DNA from 2 places in the Blastococcus colisei genome. Region 1 is predicted to be linked to the other one. Evidence: riboswitches for the same ligand, from Rfam matches in the RefSeq annotation. Region 1 holds a riboswitch; the other holds the start of a gene.
The links. Region 1 has a riboswitch for S-adenosylmethionine ahead of thrC (threonine synthase). Riboswitches for the same ligand answer to the same signal wherever they lie in the genome.

Region 1 (5,718 bases):
TCGAGTACGACGTTGCGGCCCTTGGGGCCGAGCGTCACCTTCACGGCGTCGGCGAGGGTGTTCATACCCCGCTCGAGGCCACGGCGCGCCTCTTCGTCGAACGCGATCATCTTGGCCATGTGGTGATGTCCTCCATGCATTGATCGCTGCACGGCCGGGTTCGGCGCCCGCGACGGACGACACCAGTGACGTGGACTCCCTTGCGGCCCACACGCCGGTGCCTCACCGTTCCGACCTGGTTGGCACTCGGGAGCCCCGAGTGCCAGAAACGAGTCTGGCACTCGACCCCTGCGAGTGCAAGGAGGGGTCCCCCGGACGACGCCGAACGCCCTCCCCGCCGCCGAGGTATAGGAACCTTTACCTGCGGGTTGAGCCCCCGATTCGTAGGTAGAGGTTCCTATACCTGCGTCGGGCGCCTGCGTCGGGGCGGGGTGGGCTCCGCACGCAGCGAGGCCCGGCCCCCATACGGGGACCGGGCCTCGGTGAAGTGCCGGGATCAGGCGGCGGTGACGCCGTCCGCCTGCGGGCCCTTGGCGCCCTGGACGACCTCGAAGCTGACCCGCTGGCCCTCCTCGAGGCTCTTGTACCCGTCCATCTGGATGGCCGAGTAGTGGACGAAGACGTCCTGGCCGCCGTCGACGGCGATGAAGCCGAAGCCCTTCTCGGCGTTGAACCACTTCACGGTGCCCTGTGCCACGTGTGCTCCCACGTTCGTGCGTACGGACGGTCCCTCTGGATCGGGGAACCGGGTCTAGCTCTTCCGCCCGTTCGAACACGAACATGGAACTGGAACCGCGCGAGAACGTACATCAGGAAATGCCTGGTGACGGTACATCGACGCCATTCCGTTGCCGGATCGGGCGACGTGTCGGCCGCCCGATCCGGTTCGGCGACGCTCAGCCGATGAGGCCGGCCGACCGGAGCGACCGGAGCGACGGCTCGACGCGGTGCGTCGGGCCGACCACCGGCTCGAGCGGATCGAGGGTCTTGAGGCCCTCCCCCGTGTTGAGGACGACGGTCTCCTTGGCCGGGTCCAGCCGCCCGTCCTCGACGAGCTGGCGCAGCACCGCCACCGTCACGCCGCCGGCCGTCTCGGCGAACACGCCGGTGGTGCGGGCGAGGTCGCGGATGCCCTGGACGATCTCGTCGTCCCCGACGCGGCCCACCGAGCCGCCGGTCCGGCGGATCGCGTCGAGCGCGTAGGGACCGTCGGCCGGGTTGCCGATGTTGAGCGACTTCGCGATGCCCGTGGGCTTCACCGGCTTGACGACGTCCCAACCCTGCTCGAACGCGGTGGCGATCGGGTCGCACCCGGCCGACTGGGCGCCGAAGATCGTCCACTCGGTGGCCTCGACGATGCCCGCGGCGACCAGCTCCCGGAACGCCTTGTCGACCTTGGTCAGCAGCGAGCCCGACGCCATCGGGATGACGACCTGGGCCGGGATCCGCCAGCCGAGCTGCTCGGCGATCTCGTAGCCCATCGTCTTGGAGCCCTCGGCGTAGTAGGGCCGCACGTTCTGGTTGACGAAGGCGGTGTCCTCGAACTCGTCCGTCTCGGCGAGTTCACTGGTCAGCCGGTTGACGTCGTCGTAGGAGCCGTCGACGGCGACCAGAGTCTGGCCGTAGACCGCGGACTGCACGACCTTGCCCGGCTCGAGGTCGCTCGGGATGAAGACGAAGGACGGGATGCCCACCCGGGCCGCGTGCGCGGCCACCGAGTTGGCCAGGTTGCCCGTCGAGGCGGCGGCGATCTTGCGGTACCCCAGCCCCTTCGCCGCGGTGGCGGCCAGCGACACGACGCGGTCCTTGAAGGAGTGCGTCGGGTTGGCCGAGTCGTCCTTCACCCACAGCCCGCCCGTGAGGCCGAGCTCGGCGGCGAGCCGGTCCGCGCGCACCAGCGGGGTCAGACCGGGGTCGAGGCTGACCCGGTCGGCCGGGTCCTGGCCCACCGGGAGCAGGCCCGCGTAGCGCCAGATGTTCTGCGGCCCGGCTTCGATCTGCTCGCGGGTGACGGACTTCATGAGCTCGGGGTCGTAGTCGACCTCCAGCGGGCCGAAGCACTCCGCGCAGGCGTGCTCGGCGATGAGGCCGAAGGTGGCCCCGCAGTTGCGGCACACCAGGCCGCGGGCGGGACACGGGGCAACGGGGCCACCGGCAGACGAGTCGGCCTGGACAGAACCGGGAGCGGTCAGGGTCATGCGACGACTACCTCCTCATCTTCCCCGCACCGGGCCGTCGAGCCGTGCGGGACGGAATTGGCACCTTCCGTCCCGCGCATGCGCGCGGGCGGCGGTTGCCGGGGCTTCGTCGGGCCGTGTCCCTCTGCCCCTCTGGATGAGTGGAACGGCGAGAACTGTACCCAGTACCGGCGGGGTTCCGGACGACGGTCAGGATGTGAGATGTGACCGCCCGCATCGTCTACACCGATCTCGACGGCACGATGGTCGGTCCGCGGGGGTCGTTCTGGCACGCCGCCGACCGCGGGCTCACCGCCGACCCGGCCGCCGCGCTGCTGGCTCTCCACCGGGCCGGGGTCCCGTTGGTGCTGGTCAGCGGCCGGACGTTCGAGCAGGTCATCGAGGCCGCGCGGATCTTCGCCGCCGACGGCGCCATCGCCGAGCTCGGTGCGACGATCGCCTGGGACGCCGGCCGGAGCACCCACCGGCTCACCGGCGAGCTGCCCGCCGAGTACGCCGGACGCGCGCCCATGGAGGTCATGGCCCAACTCGGCGTCGTCGAGCAGGTGATCGCCGAGAACCCGGGCCGACTGGAGTGGCACGCGCCCTGGCACGCCACGCACTCGACCGACGCCCTGCTGCGGGGGCGGGTCGACCCGGTGGCGGTCGACGCCTGGCTGGCCGAGAAGGGCGCGGGCTGGCTGACGCTCAAGGACAACGGCGCGATCCCGGCGACGTCCCGGTTCGGGCTGGACGACGACCCGCTGCCGCCGCGGGTCTACCACCTCATGCCGCGTGGCATCTCCAAGGGTGCGGCCATCGCCTGGGACCTCGAGCGGCGTGGCCTCTCGCCCGCCGACGCCGTCGCGATCGGCGACAGCGTCAGCGACCTGGACATGGCCCCGGCGGTCGACCGGCTCTGGATCACCCGGAACGGCGCGTCCGTCGACGGCATGGGCAGGCTCATGGACGCCGTCCCCAACGTGACGGTCACCGCCGCGCCCATGGGCGAGGGCTGGGCGCAGGCGGTCCTGGCCAGCCTGTAGCGGCATTTATGGCCATAAATGCCGCTACGTCGTCCTAGGAGGTGACGTCGCGGCGGGCGAAGTGCCGGAAGGCCAACGCGGTGAAGATCGCCGCGTAGACCAGCGACTGAATGATGCCCCGGAACATGTCCCCGGAGTCGACCGGCGTCTGCAGCAGGTCGGTCCAGGCGAACTCCTCCGCCGTCGGGAACCAGTCGCGGATCGCCCCGAGTTGCTCGACCTGGTCGAGGATCGCGAAGACGAACATCGTGAACACCGCGCCACCGACGGCGGCCAGCGGCGCGTCGGTGATGGTGGAGAACCAGAAGGCCAGGGAGCCGACGACCAGCAGGTGGACGGCGAGATAGCCCAGCATCCCGGCCAGGCGCAGCATCCCCTCCCCCTGGTCGAGGGTCACGCCGACCGGCGTCTGGATGTCCTCGAAGCCGAAGGCGATCCCGCCCGCCACCACCGCGACCGTGGCCAGCACGAGCAGTGCGCCGACCGACTGCACCAACGCGGCGTAGAACTTCTGCCGGAGCAGCCGCATCCGTGGCACCGGCGTCGCCAGCGCGTAGCGCAGCGATCCCCATTGGGCCTCGCTGGCCACGGTGTCGCCGAAGCACAGCGCGTACACGACGACGAGGAAGAACCCGGTCGTCGCGAACAGGACGAACAGCGTGAAGTTCAGGCCGCTCGACGTCGCGACGTCGACCAGGTTGATGCGGTTGTTCTCCGCCGCCTCCTCGCTGGCACCCAACTGCAGCGCGGCGATGAGGATGAGCGGCAGGGCGACCATCAGCGCGAAGACCCCGATGGTGCGCCGGCGCTTGAACTGCCTGCGGAGCTCGACCGAGAGCCGCAGCGTCCGTTCCGGCCGATATCCGGCGACGGCACCCGTCGGCTGGACGTGCTCTCCACCCGGCGAGGCAGAAATGGCCATTTCTGTCGCTCGTTGCGTGGTCATCAGTTCTCCCCCACCAGCGCCAGGAACGCGTCCTCGAGCCGCCGGCGCGGCGTGAACTCGTCGACCTCGATGTCGGCCGCCACCAGCGCCTGCAGCGCCGCGGCCCGGCTGTAGCCGTCCAGGTCCGCGACCAGGCCCTCGTCGGTGCGCCCGGCACTGACGCCCGGCAGCCCCTCGAGGACGGCGATCGCCCGGTCGGTGTCGGCGTCGTCGACCAGACCGACGAGCACCGCGCCACCGGTGCCGACGATCTCCTCCACCGTGCCCTGGGCGATCTTCTGCCCCTTCGCCATGACGACGACGTGGCTGCAGGTCTGCTCGATCTCGCTCAGCAGGTGGCTGGAGACGATGACCGTGCGCCCGGTCGCGGCGTAGGAGCGCAGCACCTCCCGCATGGCATGGATCTGCGGCGGGTCCAGCCCGTTGGTCGGCTCGTCGAGCACCAGCAGGTCGGGCAGCCCCAGCATCGCCTGCGCGATCGCCACCCGCTGCCGCATGCCCTGGCTGTAGCGACGCACCGGGCGGTCCAGGGCGGCGCCGAGGCCGGCCACCTCGATCGCCTCCTCCATGTGCGCGTCCTCGGCCGGGCGCCCGGTGGCCGCCCAGTAGAGCCGCAGGTTGTCGCGGCCGGACAGGTGCGGCTGCAGGCCGGTGCCCTCGACGAACGACCCCAACCGGGAGAGCACCGGTGCACCGGGGCCGGCCGCGTGGCCGAAGATGCTGATCCGCCCCTCCGTGGGCCTGATCAGGCCCATCAGCATTCGCAGCGAGGTGGTCTTGCCCGCCCCGTTCGGCCCCAGCAGGCCGAGGACCTGACCGCGCCGGACCTCGAAGGAGAGGTCCCGGACGGCGACGAAGCCGTCCTTGTAGGCCTTGGTCACGCCCTCGAAGCGCAGCGGCACGTCCTCGCCGTCCGGCTCCACGTGCGAGACCTGACGCCGGCGATGACGGCCCCAGAGCAGGGCCACCGCCCACGCGAGCAGCCCGAGCCCGATGACGGCGGCGAGCAGCACCCACCACCGCGACGTGCCGCTGTCGGTCTGGGTGGCGCCGTCGACCTGCGGCACCGCGAGATCGGTCCCGCCGTCCGCGAGGGCCACCGAGTAGACGGCCGCCTCGGCCGGGAGGGCGAACGCCTGGTCGGTGGAGGACACGACCAGCCGCATCGTGTGGCCGGCCTCGAACCGGTGCACGATCCCGGGCAGGGTCACCTGCACCGTCGTGGGCCGGGTCGGGTCCGACGACAGCCCGGTCAGCGCGAGCGGCGCCACGAGCCCGGCCGGCAGGGTCGTCGTCCCGCCGGGTCCGACGTCGTACAGCTTGGCGAACAGGGTGGCCGAACCGCCCGGGGCCGCCACGGCGACGTCGACGGTCGGCGCCCCGACGACCTCGACGGCGGTCTCGAGCGGCTCGCTCTCGAAGGCGGCGAACTGGCCGGGGATCTCCAGCGTCGTGCCGCCGAGGGCGGCGGTCAGCGCGCCGAGCCCCGGAACGGTGGTCAGGGCGGCAGGGGTGCCGCCCGCCGGGGTCACGACGGGCTGGAGAGGCC
Region 2 (5,718 bases), on a different contig from region 1:
AACCGGCGGCCCAGCTTGCCCGCGTGGTGCTCCAGGTAGGAGGCGACGGCGAACCGCCCGTCCTCCTGCACCGTCGCGCCGAAGCGCTCGCCGAGCTCGAAGGCGCTGCGGTAGGTCAGGTGGGCGATGCGGCGGGCGACGCCCAGCCCGTCCACCGGTGGGTCGGACAGGTCGTAGTCGCCGCCGGCCCAGCGCGGATCGGCGCGGACGGCGGCCTGCTGCGTGGTCTGGGTGCCGATCTGGTCGGCGGTGGCCACCGCCCCCGACGCCAGGAAGAACAGCGTCGCCACGCGGTCGGGCATCGCCACCGCCCACTCCAGGGCCCGCATCCCACCCATCGAGCCACCGACGACGCACGCCCAACGGGCGATGCCGAGCGCGTCGGTCAGGGCCGTCTCCACCCGTACCTGGTCGCCGACGGTCACCTCGGGGAAGCGGGAGCCCCAGCGCACGCCGTCCGGGTCGAGGGACGACGGCCCCGTCGTCCCCTGGCAGCCGCCGAGCACGTTGGCGCAGACCACGAAGAGCCGGTCGGTGTCCAGCGGCGCGCCGGGGCCTACCAGGCCGGCCCACCAGCCGGGGGTCGGGTGGCCTGGACCGGCCGGCCCGGCGACGTGGCTGTCGCCGGTGAGCGCGTGCTCGACCAGGACCGCGTTCGAGCCGTCCGGCGCGAGCGTGCCCCAGGTCTCGTAGGCGACCCGGACCGACGGGAGGACACCGCCGCGCTCGGGGGAGAACGCGGGCAGGTCGAGGACGACCCGGTCGCCCACCGGATCCCCCTCGACCCACCCGCCCATCGTCAGCTGCGCCGCTCGGTCAGGCGGCCTTCGCGGCGCGGAAGCCGGCCTCGAGGTCGGCGAGGATGTCCTCGATGCCCTCCAGGCCGACGGCCAGCCGCACCAGGCCGGGCGTCACACCGGTGGTGAGCTGCTCGTCGGCGGTCAGCTGCGAGTGCGTGGTCGAGGCCGGGTGGATGACCAGGCTGCGCACGTCGCCGATGTTGGCCACGTGGCTGTGCAGCTCCAGGGCCTCGACGAACCGCTGGCCGGCCTCGCGGCCGCCGTGCAGCTCGAACGTGAGCACGGCGCCGGCGCCCTTCGGCGCGTACTTCTGCTGCGCCGCGTGCCACGGCGAGGACGCCAGGACCGGGTAGTTCACCCGGTCCACCTCGTCGTGCGCCTCGAGGAACTCCGCGACGCGCACGGTGTTCTGCACGTGCCGCTCCATGCGCAGCGACAGCGTCTCGATCCCCTGGACGACCAGGAACGCGTTGAACGGCGAGAGGGCCGGGCCGAGGTCGCGCAGCAGCTGCACCCGGGCCTTCAGCGCGTAGGCCGGCGCCCCGAGATCGGCGTAGACCACGCCGTTGTACGTCGGGTCCGGCGTGGTGAAGCCGGGGAACTTCCCGCCGGTCCAGTCGAACGTCCCGGCGTCCACGATCAGCCCCGCGATCGCGGTGCCGTGCCCGCCGAGGTACTTGGTCGCGGAGTGCACCACGACGTCGGCACCGAACTCGAAGGGCCGGATGAGGAACGGCGTGGCGATGGTGTTGTCCACGATCAGCGGGACGCCGTTGCGGTGCGCGACGTCGGCGATCTGCTCGATGTCGAGGACGTCGCCCTTCGGGTTGCCGATGGACTCGCCGAAGAACGCCTTGGTGTTCTCCCGGACCAGCGACTGCCACGCCTCGGGGTCGTCGGGGTCCTCCACGAAGGAGACCGTGACGCCGAGCTTGGGCAGCGAGTGGTGCAGCAGGTTGTAGGTCCCGCCGTACAGCGAGGCCGACGCGACGACGTGGTCGCCGGCCTCGGCGACGTTCAGGAGCGCGAGCGTCGTCGCCGACTGCCCCGACGCGACGGCGAGCGCGGCGACACCGCCCTCGAGCGAGGCCACGCGCTGCTCGAGCGCGTCCTGCGTCGGGTTCATGATCCGCGTGTAGATGTTGCCCATCTCGGCCAGCGCGAACAGGTCCGCGGCGTGCTGGCTGTCGCGGAACTGGTACGCGGTGGTCGCGTAGATGGGCAGCGCGCGGGCTCCGGTCGTGGGGTCGGGGCTCGTGCCGGCGTGGATCTGCCGGGTCTCGAAGCTCCAGCTCTGCGGGTCGGTCATGCGCCGTCTCCTCTTCGCTCGCGGAGAGCCCGCGGCGCGCAGGAACTCCGTCCTTGCCGGACGACGGACGCCGCCCGGCCGGCTCTTCCCCTGGGAGCACCTCAGACGGAGTAGAGGTTGCCGGGCAGCCAGCCAGGTGCTTGTCGCTGCCTCTCGTGAGCCGTTCCGATCCTAGGACGCCGACTCGCCGGGCTGCACGGGGCCCTCGACGGTCAGCCGGCGAGCGTCGCGATCCCGCGCCGGATCTCCGGGAGCGACAGCGCCATGGTGGCGTCGCCGACCGGCAGCTCGACCCGCTGGACGGCCGGGTCGACCGTCGCCATCGACCGCTCCCAGGTCCACAGCCCGTCCTCGGCCAGCGCCCGTGCCGCGGTCCGGAAGTCCTCGGCACCGGTGCGCAGCAGCAGGTGCAGCATCGGCGTCTGCGGCGGATCCGGGACGACGGCCACGCCGGGCAGGTCGCGCACCGCCGCGGCGATCTCCCGCGCCCGCTCCAGGTAGGCCGGCATCAACGGCAGGCGCCGGCGCAGGCACGTCAGCGCCGAGGCCGCGCCGGGCCACAGGCCGAACAGTGTGCCGCCCATCCGCCGCCGCCACTCCCGGACCTCGGCGACGACGTCGACCGGACCGGCCAGGCAGCACCCGGCGAGCGCTCCGATGCCCTTGTAGAAGCTGACGTAGGTGGTGTCGAACAGCCCCGCCACCTCCGCCGGGGTGCGTCCGTACCCCGCGGCCGCCTCCCACAGGCGTGCACCGTCCAGGTGCGCCGCGGCGCCGCGCTCGCGCGCCCAGGCGACCTGGGCGACCAGGTCGTCCCAGGGCGGCAGCTGACCGCCGAGGTCCCGCTGCGGCAGCTCGACGAGCAGGGCGGCCGGCGCCTCGGCGACGGCGTCCAGGTCATGGCGCAGCAGCAGCCGGTAGCGGTCCCCCACCGGCCGGCCGACCAGACCCTGCAGCCGTTCCAGCGCGCGACCCTCGTGCCGGTCGAGGTGGCTCTCGGGATGGAAGAGCACGGTGCGCCGGCCGCGCCGGTCGGCGTGCACCCGCAGTGCCGCCTGCTGGGCCATCGTTCCGCTGGGCAGGTACACGGCAGCGGGCTGCCCGAGCAGCGCCGCGACCTCCGCCTCCAGTTCGGCGACCACGCCGCCGTCGCCGTAGCGGTCGGGATCGGTGTCGGCCGGGATGGTCGCGAGCAGGTCGGCTGCGCGCTGCGGGCCGTGTCCGGCGAGCGCGCGGTCGCAGGTCCGGCGGAGGGTGTCCAGATCGTCCACGCCGGTCAGTCTGTCCGGCGTCGATGTCCCACGTGAAACACCCGCCTCAGGACGGCGGCATCGCGAACCAGAGTGCCTGCGCCCGGGCGCACACCTCGCCGTCGGGGCCGATCAGCGCCGACGCCGTCGTGGACCGGCGCCCCTCGCGGCCGATCACCCAGGACAAGACGACGTGGTCGGTGTCCAGCCGCACCGGGGTGTCCTGGCGCGCGGTGATGGTCCCGAGCAGGTGGGGTAACGAGTCCAGTGGCGCGATCGGCTGGAACGACGGACAGTCCAGCGCCGCCCAGACCGTCTCCGGTGCGGCGGCGCCGTCCGACGAGGGCAGCTCGGCGGTGGGCCGGAAGACTCCGGCCCAGAGGTCGGGCCGGTCCGGGAGCGGTCCGACGAACACGGCGACGGCCTCGCCGGGCGTGCGCTCGGGCCCGCAGCCGAAGCACCGGGGGAAGGGATGCCCCGTCCGCGGCGGCAGCGCGGCCTGCGCGGCCGCCGCCTCGGCGGGGGACGGCGCGGCCGGGACCTCGAGGTCGAGCTCGGCCGGTGTCGCGACGGCCAGCACCTCGTCGCCGTCCAGGAGCTCCACGCCGGTCCCCGCGGGACGGACGTCGAGGGGCCGGTCCAGCGGAGTGGGCCGGCGCAGCCGCACGCTCACGGTGCTCGAGTCGGTCAGCGCCGCCAGCCGGCCGGCCAGGTAGCCGCCGTTGGCGGTGCCGGGTGGACCGCAGAAGCGCCCGGCGACGGTGAGGGTCGGCATCCGGGCGATGGTAGGCGCCGGGCAGGCTGGCACCGTGCGCGCCCTGGTCTTCGAGTCCTTCGCCGGTCCGCTGTCGGTGCAGGAGGTGCCCGTCCCCGACCCCGCGCCCGGAGGCGTCGTCGTCCGGGTGGCCGCCAGCGGGATCTGCCGCAGCGACTGGCACGCCTGGCAGGGGCACGATGCCGACGTCGTCCTGCCGCACGTGCCCGGGCACGAGCTGGCCGGCACTGTCGAGGCGGTCGGCGGGGGAATCCGCCGCTGGCGGGTCGGCGACCGGGTGACCGTGCCGTTCGTCAACGCCTGCGGCCGGTGCGCCCAGTGCGCGGCCGGCGACCACCAGGTGTGCGCCCACCAGACCCAGCCCGGCTTCACCCACTGGGGTTCGCTGGCGGAGTTCGTCGCCCTGGACGCGGCCGACGTCAACCTGGTCGCCGTCCCGGAGGAGCTCGACCTGACCACTGCGGCGGCCCTGGGCTGCCGTTACGCCACTGCCTTCCGGGCCGTCACGCAGATCGGCCGGGTGCGCCCGGGGGAGTGGGTCGCGGTGCACGGCTGTGGTGGGGTCGGTCTCTCCGCGGTGCAGATCGCGGTGGCCGCCGGCGCACGGGTCGTGGCGATCGACGTCTCGGCCGCCGCGCTCGACCTCGCCCGGCAGCTCGGTGCCGAGCACACCGTGGACGGCGGGGCCGACGTGCCGGTCGCGGTCCAGGACCTCACCGCGGGCGGTGCGCACGTCTCGCTGGACGCCCTGGGCGCACCCGTCACCTGCGGGAACTCCCTCCGCAGCCTGCGTCCCCGCGGGCGGCACGTGCAGGTGGGCCTGCTGCCGCCGGAGCAGGGGCGCGCCGAGGTGCCGATGGAGCGGGTCATCGCCCTCGAGCTCGAGGTCCTGGGCAGTCACGGCATGGCCGCGCACGCCTATCCCGGGCTGCTCGGCCTCATCGCCGCCGGCCGGCTCGACCCCGGTCGGCTAGTCACCCGCACGCTCGCGCTCGACGAGTCCGCCCCCGCCCTGGCCGACGTGGGCCGCCGCCCGGGCATCGCCGTCGTCACCTCGTTCTAGGCGTCAGCCAGGCGCACTGCCCGTCCCGGTCTCGGTCGGCAGGCTGGGCGCCGACGTCGTCGGGGTGTCCTCGTCCGTCGTCTCCTCCGGCGTCGTCGTTCCGTCGGGGGTTCCGTCGGGGGTGCCGGTGGGGGTGCCGGTGGGCGTCCGTGTCGGGGTCGACGTGGGGCCGGTCGACGGCGTGGGGGCGGTGGACGGCGCCGGATCGGTCGTCTCCTCCGGGGGCGTCGTCTCCGGGGCGGGCGTGGTCTCGACCGCGGGCTGCTCCGTGCCGGTCCCGGCCGTCGACGGCCGGTCCGGATCGGGGCGGATCTGCAGCCAGAGGGTGCCGATCGCCAGGAACAGCAGGCTCAGGACGACGGTCGACGTCCGCGCCCGCCCCAGGTGCGACGGGATCCGCGAGGGATGCCACGGGGACCGCGGGCGAGCCGTGCTCGCATCGGCGGCGACCTCGGGTTGCTGGAGCGTGGGTTGCCGGTCGGGCTCGTTCACGAATCGCCCTCCTGCGTGCGATCGCCGTC

Region 2: another riboswitch for S-adenosylmethionine. It lies ahead of FHU33_RS01435 (bifunctional o-acetylhomoserine/o-acetylserine sulfhydrylase); the one in region 1 lies ahead of thrC (threonine synthase).

What each region holds. Positions count from the first base shown of each region.
Region 1 is NZ_VFQE01000002.1:409,515-415,232, forward strand. Features, by position in the region: gene groL (chaperonin GroEL) at 1-119, opposite strand, end outside; gene FHU33_RS21410 (cold-shock protein) at 497-697, opposite strand; gene thrC (threonine synthase) at 897-2,198, opposite strand; SAM riboswitch class I at 2,211-2,341, opposite strand; gene FHU33_RS25180 (HAD family hydrolase) at 2,402-3,223, shown strand; gene FHU33_RS21420 (ABC transporter permease) at 3,258-4,169, opposite strand; gene FHU33_RS21425 (alpha/beta fold hydrolase) at 4,169-5,718, opposite strand, start outside.
Region 2 is NZ_VFQE01000001.1:307,401-313,118, forward strand. Features, by position in the region: gene metX (homoserine O-acetyltransferase MetX) at 1-797, opposite strand, end outside; gene FHU33_RS01435 (bifunctional o-acetylhomoserine/o-acetylserine sulfhydrylase) at 817-2,109, opposite strand; SAM riboswitch class IV at 2,154-2,270, opposite strand; gene FHU33_RS01440 (threonine aldolase family protein) at 2,322-3,380, opposite strand; gene FHU33_RS01445 (hypothetical protein) at 3,427-4,134, opposite strand; gene FHU33_RS01450 (zinc-dependent alcohol dehydrogenase family protein) at 4,169-5,197, shown strand; gene FHU33_RS24720 (Rv3103c transmembrane domain-containing protein) at 5,201-5,689, opposite strand; gene FHU33_RS01460 (mechanosensitive ion channel family protein) at 5,686-5,718, opposite strand, start outside.